2 regions of the Pseudomonas sp. AC255 genome follow, and region 1 is predicted to be linked to the other one. Evidence: predicted binding sites of a transcription regulator. Region 1 holds the regulator's gene; the other holds the start of a gene.

Region 1 (3,205 bases):
GCGCCGTCGATGGCGTCGAAATCGATCGGGGCTTCGAGGTGCAGCAGGGCGCTCACTGGCCCCGCGCAGCCCTTGAGGCGGCAGTGGGGAATGGCGATGCCGTTGCCAAAACCGGTGGAGCCGAGTTTTTCACGGGCGATCAGCGCCTCGAAGACATCCTGCATCGCCAGATCCGGCACTTCGCGGTGGATCAGGTTGGCAATCTGTTCGAGGGCTTTTTCTTGCTGCCGCCCGGCGCGTTCACTTGGGAACGGCCGGGGGTCAGGATGGTTTCAAGTCGGATCATGGATAGGGGTGTTAACGACCGGTCGCGCCCTGGAGGAGGCTCTGGGTCTTTTCCTTATGCTTTTTGAGTTGGCGATCCAGCTTGTCGGTAAGTGAGTCGATCGCAGCGTACATGTCGGTATCTTCTGCGTTTGCGACCACTTCACTGCCGGGAATATGCAAGGTGGCTTCGATCTTCTGTTTCAGCTTTTCGACGCACATCGTGACCTGCACGTTGGTGATCTTGTCGAAATGTCGCTCCAGTCGCTGGAGTTTTTCCTCGATGTAGGAACGCAGAGGTTGGGTCACTTCCAGTTGGTGTCCACTGATGTTGACTTGCATACAGCTTCTCCTTCGTTGCCAGTGCATAAAGCGGCAGGCCGAAAAGCCTGCCACTGGAACGCTGTAACGTGGCTTACATCAACCGCTTGCGTTCGCTCGAAGGCGCGATTCCGAGGGATTCGCGGTACTTGGCGACGGTGCGGCGAGCCACCTGAATGCCTTGTGCCTCCAGTAAACCAGCGATCTTGCTGTCACTCAACGGCTTTTTCTGATTTTCCGCAGCGACCAGTTTCTTGATGATCGCGCGGATCGCCGTGGACGAGCATTCGCCGCCTTCGGAGGTGCTGACGTGGCTGGAGAAAAAGTATTTCAGCTCATAAATACCGCGCGGGGTATGCATGAATTTTTGTGTGGTCACCCGGGAAATCGTCGATTCGTGCATGCCGACCGCTTCGGCGATGTCATGCAATACCAACGGCTTCATTGCTTCGTCGCCGTACTCGAGGAAGCCGCGCTGATGTTCGACGATCTGCGTGGCCACTTTCATCAGGGTTTCGTTGCGGCTCTGCAGGCTCTTGATGAACCAGCGGGCCTCCTGCAACTGGTTGCGCATGAAAGTGTTGTCGGCGCTGGTGTCGGCACGCTTCACAAAACCGGCGTACTGGGCGTTGACGCGCAGGCGAGGCACCGATTCCTGGTTCAGCTCGACCAGCCAGCGCTCGTTGTCCTTGCGCACGATCACGTCGGGAATGACGTATTCGGCTTCGGTCGACTCGATCTGTGAACCGGGACGCGGATTGAGGCTTTGCACCAGTTCGATGACCTGGCGCAGCTCGTCTTCCTTGAGCTTCATGCGCCGCATCAACTGGCTGTAATCGCGGCTGCCGAGCAGGTCGATGTAATCGGCGACCAGACGCTTGGCCTCGGTCAGCCACGGCGTCTTCGCGGGCAGCTGGCGCAGTTGCAGCAGCAGGCATTCGCTGAGGTTGCGGGCGCCGATACCGGCGGGCTCGAATTGCTGGATGCGATGCAGGACGGCTTCGATTTCGTCGAGCTCGATGTCTAGTTCCGGGTCGAACGCTTCAAGAATCTCTTCGAGTGTTTCGTCCAGATAGCCCTGATTGTTGATGCAGTCGATCAGAGTCACGGCGATCAGGCGATCGGTGTCGGACATCGGTGCCAGGTTCAGTTGCCAGAGCAGATGGCTTTGCAGGCTCTCTCCGGCGGACGTGCGGGTGGTGAAATCCCACTCATCGTCATCGCTGCTCGGCAGGCTGCTGGCGCTGGTCTGGTAGACGTCTTCCCAGGCGGTATCCACTGGCAGTTCGTTGGGGATGCGCTCGTTCCAATCGCCATCCTCGAGGTTATCCACCGTCGGGGCGGTTTCCTGGTAGGAGGGTTCCTGGATCTCGGCGGGCTTCTGTTCGGCGTTGTCGGCCAGCGGATCGGCGTTGTCGAAGTCGTCGCCTTCTTCCTGGCGCTCGAGCATCGGATTGGATTCCAGAGCCTCCTGGATCTCCTGTTGCAGGTCCAGGGTCGACAATTGGAGCAGGCGGATGGCCTGTTGCAGCTGCGGTGTCATCGTCAGCTGCTGGCCCATTCTCAAGACTAGCGATGGTTTCATGGCAGGGGCTTAACACCTTATTCGCCGGCGCTTTGCGCCATCCACTACAGGGCGCCGAAGCGCCAAACTTAAGCAAATTATATGCCTGAAACTGAAGTGTTTGCCTAGAGCGCTGTAACAATTAAAGCGGATAAATGCGCCTTGAATCGATACAGCGCTGTCGCGCTTACAGGCGGAACTCGTGACCCAGATAAACTTCCTTGACCAGATCGTTGGCCAGGATGGTCTCGGCATCGCCTTCAGCGATCAGTTGACCGTCGTTGACGATGTAAGCGGTTTCGCAGATATCCAGCGTCTCACGCACGTTGTGGTCGGTGATCAGCACGCCGATGCCCTTGGCCTTGAGGTGATGGATGATCTGCTTGATGTCGCCGACCGAGATCGGGTCGACACCGGCGAACGGTTCGTCGAGCAGGATGAACTTGGGTGCAGTGGCCAGGGCGCGAGCGATTTCCACCCGGCGACGCTCACCGCCGGACAGGCTCATGCCGAGGTTGTCGCGGATGTGGCTGATGTGGAATTCCTGCAGCAGGCTTTCCAGCTCCTTGCGACGACCGGCCTTGTCCAGCTCCGGGCGGGTCTCGAGGATCGCCATGATGTTGTCGGCGACCGACAGTTTACGGAAGATCGACGCTTCTTGCGGCAGATAGCCGATACCGGCCTTGGCGCGGCCGTGCATCGGCTGGTGGCTGACGTCCAGATCATCGATCAGCACACGGCCCTGATCTGCCTGCACCAGGCCAACGATCATGTAGAAGCACGTAGTCTTGCCGGCGCCGTTCGGACCGAGCAAGCCGACGATCTGCCCGCTGTCGATCGACAGGCTGACGTCACGCACGACCTGGCGGCTTTTATAGGCCTTGGCCAGGTGCTGAGCTTTCAGAGTTGCCATTACTGGGATTTCTCTTCGGTTTTCTTCTTCGGCTGGATCACCATGTCGATGCGCGGACGCGATTCGGTGACCTTGCTGCCCGTGGCGCGACCGGCGCTGGCCAGCTTCTTCACGGTGTCGTAGACGATTTTTTCGCCCTGGGT
Region 2 (3,205 bases), 3.4 Mb from region 1:
TCGGTGCGTTGGCCTTGAACGTGTAAGTGCCGACCGGAACCACGGTGCCGGCGGTGTCCTTGCCGTCCCAAGTGAAACTGGCATCGCCGGCAGCGCGGCTGCCCAGGTCGATGGTGCGCACGGTCTTGCCGTCCTTGTCGGTGATGGTCACGGTGCCGCCGGCAATCGACGAAGGCACGGTGACCGAACCGGTCAGGCCTTTGCTCGGGTCATCGAGCTGGGCGGTGTTGGTCTGCACGATCACGTTGCGACCGACCAGCGACGACGCTTGCAACGCCTGCGACGAGTTGTAGTTGCCGGCAAGGCCACTGACAGTGGAGTTCAGCGTGGTGATGCCTTCAAGGCTGCTGAACTGCGCCAACTGCGCGACGAAGGCGCTGTTGTCCTGCGGGTCGAGCGGGTTCTGGTTTTTCAGCTGGGTGACCAGCAATTGCAGGAAAGCATCCTTGCCCAGCGCCTGGCCGCCTGTGGCACTGTTGGTCGCCGAAGCGATGCCGCCCGACGTCGTGCTGCTGGCCTTCTTCGACGAGTTGGCCAGGATGTCGTTCATGCTCAGGCTGCTGGTGGTATCCGTAACGCTCATGGCAGTCGCCCCTTATTACTGACCGAGGGTCAGTACCTTCTGCATCATGGTTTTGGCGGTGTTCATCATTTCCGCGTTGGTCTGGAACGAGCGGCTCGCGGAAATCATGTCAGCCATTTCTTCCACCACGTTGACGTTCGGGTAGTAGACGTAGCCCTTGGCGTCGGCGGCCGGATGGTTCGGCTCGTAGCGCGCTTCGAGGTTGCTCTGGTCTTCGACGACGCCAAGCACCTGCACGCCCTGCCCGGCCGCGTCCTGGTTCTGGAACAGCGAATTGCTGCCGCCGGCCTGGCCGCCCTGGAACATGGTGGCGAACACCGGATGACGGGCGCGGTAGGTCTGGTCGATGCTCGACGAAACGGTTTCGGCGTTGGCGATGTTCGAGGCCACGGTGTTCAGACGCGTGGTCTGCGCGCTCATGCCGCTGCCGGCAATGTTGAAAACGCTGGACAGGGACATGGATTATTCTCCGCGCAGGGCTGACACCAGCCCTTTGAATTTGCTGTTGAGCAAGGTGAAGCTGGCCTGGAAGCCGACAGCGTTTTCCGCGTAGTTCGACTGTTCCAGTTGAGCGTCGACGGTGTTCTGATCGATCGAAGGCTGCATCGGCGTGCGATACATCAGCGACTCGTCGCCGTTGCCCAGCCCTTCAGCCTCGATGTGCCGGCTGTTGGTCATGTTCAGGGCAAAGTGGCCGCCGGTCTTGGTCTTCTCGGTCTGTGCTTCGAGCACTTTGGAGAAATCCAGATCCCGCGCTTTGTAGTTCGGGGTGTCGGCGTTGGCGATGTTGTTGGCCAGCACTTCGGCACGCTGGGCGCGGAAGCCCAATGCCTTTTCGTGAATGCCCAGCGCTTTGTCGAAGCTGATGCTCATGTCGGGAACCTTCAGGTGACCGGTTTTTCGTATCTGAGCTTTAGCAAGCGCCGTGCCAAATGATCAAAGCCCCGTATTCCGGGGCTTTGCGCCTGACAGGCAAAGCGGCAATGCCAGAAAAGCGGCAACCGGTTACCGCCGGATGCCGCTTTTCTGCCGCTGTCGCCTGCCAACACCGAACCTGTAGGAGCTGCCGAAGGCTGCGATCTTTTGATCTTGGTCTTTAAAAAGCAACATCAAAAGATCGCAGCCTTCGGCAGCTCCTACACGGGTGCGGTGTCAGGTAAAAAAAGGGAGGCTTTGAAGGCCTCCCGTTTTTTGTATTGCCGCAAACCGCTTATTTCGCCTTGTAGATAATCCCCGGGCTGCACTGAACCATCTGGTAATGATCCGGCAATCCGTTCAGCGCTTCCGAAGCGCCAAGGAACAGATACCCGCCCGGCTTCAACGTGCTGTGAATGCGCAACAGGATGTCCTTCTTCACTTCGGCAGAGAAGTAGATCAGCACGTTGCGGCAGAACACGATGTCGAACTTGCCCAGCGCCGCATAGCTGTCGAGCAGGTTGAACGAGCGGAATTCCACCCGGCTCTTGATCGGCGCCTTGACCACCCAGCGCCCCGGCCCTTTCGGGTCGAAGTAGCGTTGCAGGCGTTCCGGCGACAGGCCACGACCGATGGCCAGGCTGTCGTACTCGCCGGTCTTGCAGTTGTTGAGCATCAGGCCCGACAGATCGGTGGCAACGATCTGCACACCCATCTTCAACTGACCCAGGTTGCTGCGCTCGAACTCGTCGATCGACATCGACAGCGAGTACGGTTCCTGTCCCGACGAGCAGGCCGCCGACCAGATCCGCAGACGCTGGTTGGGGCTGGCCTTGATCGCTTCCGGCAGTACCTTGTTCTTCAAGACTTCAAACGGATAGGTGTCGCGAAACCACAGGGTTTCGTTAGTCGTCATGGCATCGACCACCTGCTCGCGCAAACCGCTGCGCGGCTGGGTCTGGATGCGCTGCACCAGCTCACCCAGGGACTTGATGCCTTGCTGCTCCATCAGTTTGTTGAGACGGCTCGAGACCAGATACTGCTTGTTTTCACCGAGCAGAATGCCACAGGCTTTTTCCAGGAAGACCCGGAACTGTTCGAAATCCAAATTACCCGTAGACAATGATGCCGCCTCTTAAATCGTGTTGACCGCCAGGGACAGAAGGTCCCTAGCTGATATCTGCTGCTTTGATCCGGTCGACTACCCGGGATGCGAGGTCATCAGGACGGAATTTGGCCAGAAAGTCATCAGCACCGACTTTCTTCACCATCGCCTGATTGAATACCCCCGACAACGAAGTATGCAGGATGATATGGAGCTTTTGCATGCGTGCGTCGCCGCGGATTTCCGCCGTCAGGGTGTACCCGTCCATCTCCGGCATCTCGATGTCGGAAATCATCATCAGGAACTCTTCTTCCGGCTTCTTGCCCTCGTCGACCAGCTTGCGCAGGTAATCCAGCGCCTGCTTGCCGTCGTTCAGCGCCACCACTTCGACACCGATGGTCTGCAGACAACGCGTGACCTGCTTGCGCGCCACCGACGAGTCATCGACCGTCAGCACCCGCAGCGACAATGCCTTGGTCTGCGTCTCGACATCGACCACGCCCACCGAAATCGCTTCCGGCGTCGGCGCCACTTCGGCCAGCACCTTCTCGACGTCGATGATTTCGACCAACTGGTTGTCGACCCGCGTCACAGCGGTCAGG

Evidence for each region. Region 1 encodes sigma-54, which starts transcription at its own class of promoters, with help from an activator protein. Its sites were predicted from a motif close to ANTGGCATNNANNTTGCTNT; they were not measured.
Region 2: the regulator sigma-54 is predicted to act here: its motif matches at 1,497-1,516, upstream of flgB (flagellar basal body rod protein FlgB).

The regions. Positions count from the first base shown of each region.
Region 1 is NZ_OZ409841.1:4,314,580-4,317,784, reverse strand. It holds partial or broken gene ptsN (PTS IIA-like nitrogen regulatory protein PtsN) at 1-286, opposite strand, end outside; gene hpf (ribosome hibernation-promoting factor, HPF/YfiA family) at 298-606, opposite strand; gene ACZZ0K_RS19635 (RNA polymerase factor sigma-54) at 680-2,170, opposite strand; gene lptB (LPS export ABC transporter ATP-binding protein) at 2,337-3,062, opposite strand; gene lptA (lipopolysaccharide transport periplasmic protein LptA) at 3,062-3,205, opposite strand, start outside.
Region 2 is NZ_OZ409841.1:924,456-927,660, reverse strand. It holds gene flgD (flagellar hook assembly protein FlgD) at 1-583, opposite strand, end outside; gene flgC (flagellar basal body rod protein FlgC) at 599-1,042, opposite strand; gene flgB (flagellar basal body rod protein FlgB) at 1,046-1,456, opposite strand; gene cheR (protein-glutamate O-methyltransferase CheR) at 1,794-2,621, opposite strand; gene ACZZ0K_RS04340 (chemotaxis protein CheV) at 2,668-3,205, opposite strand, start outside.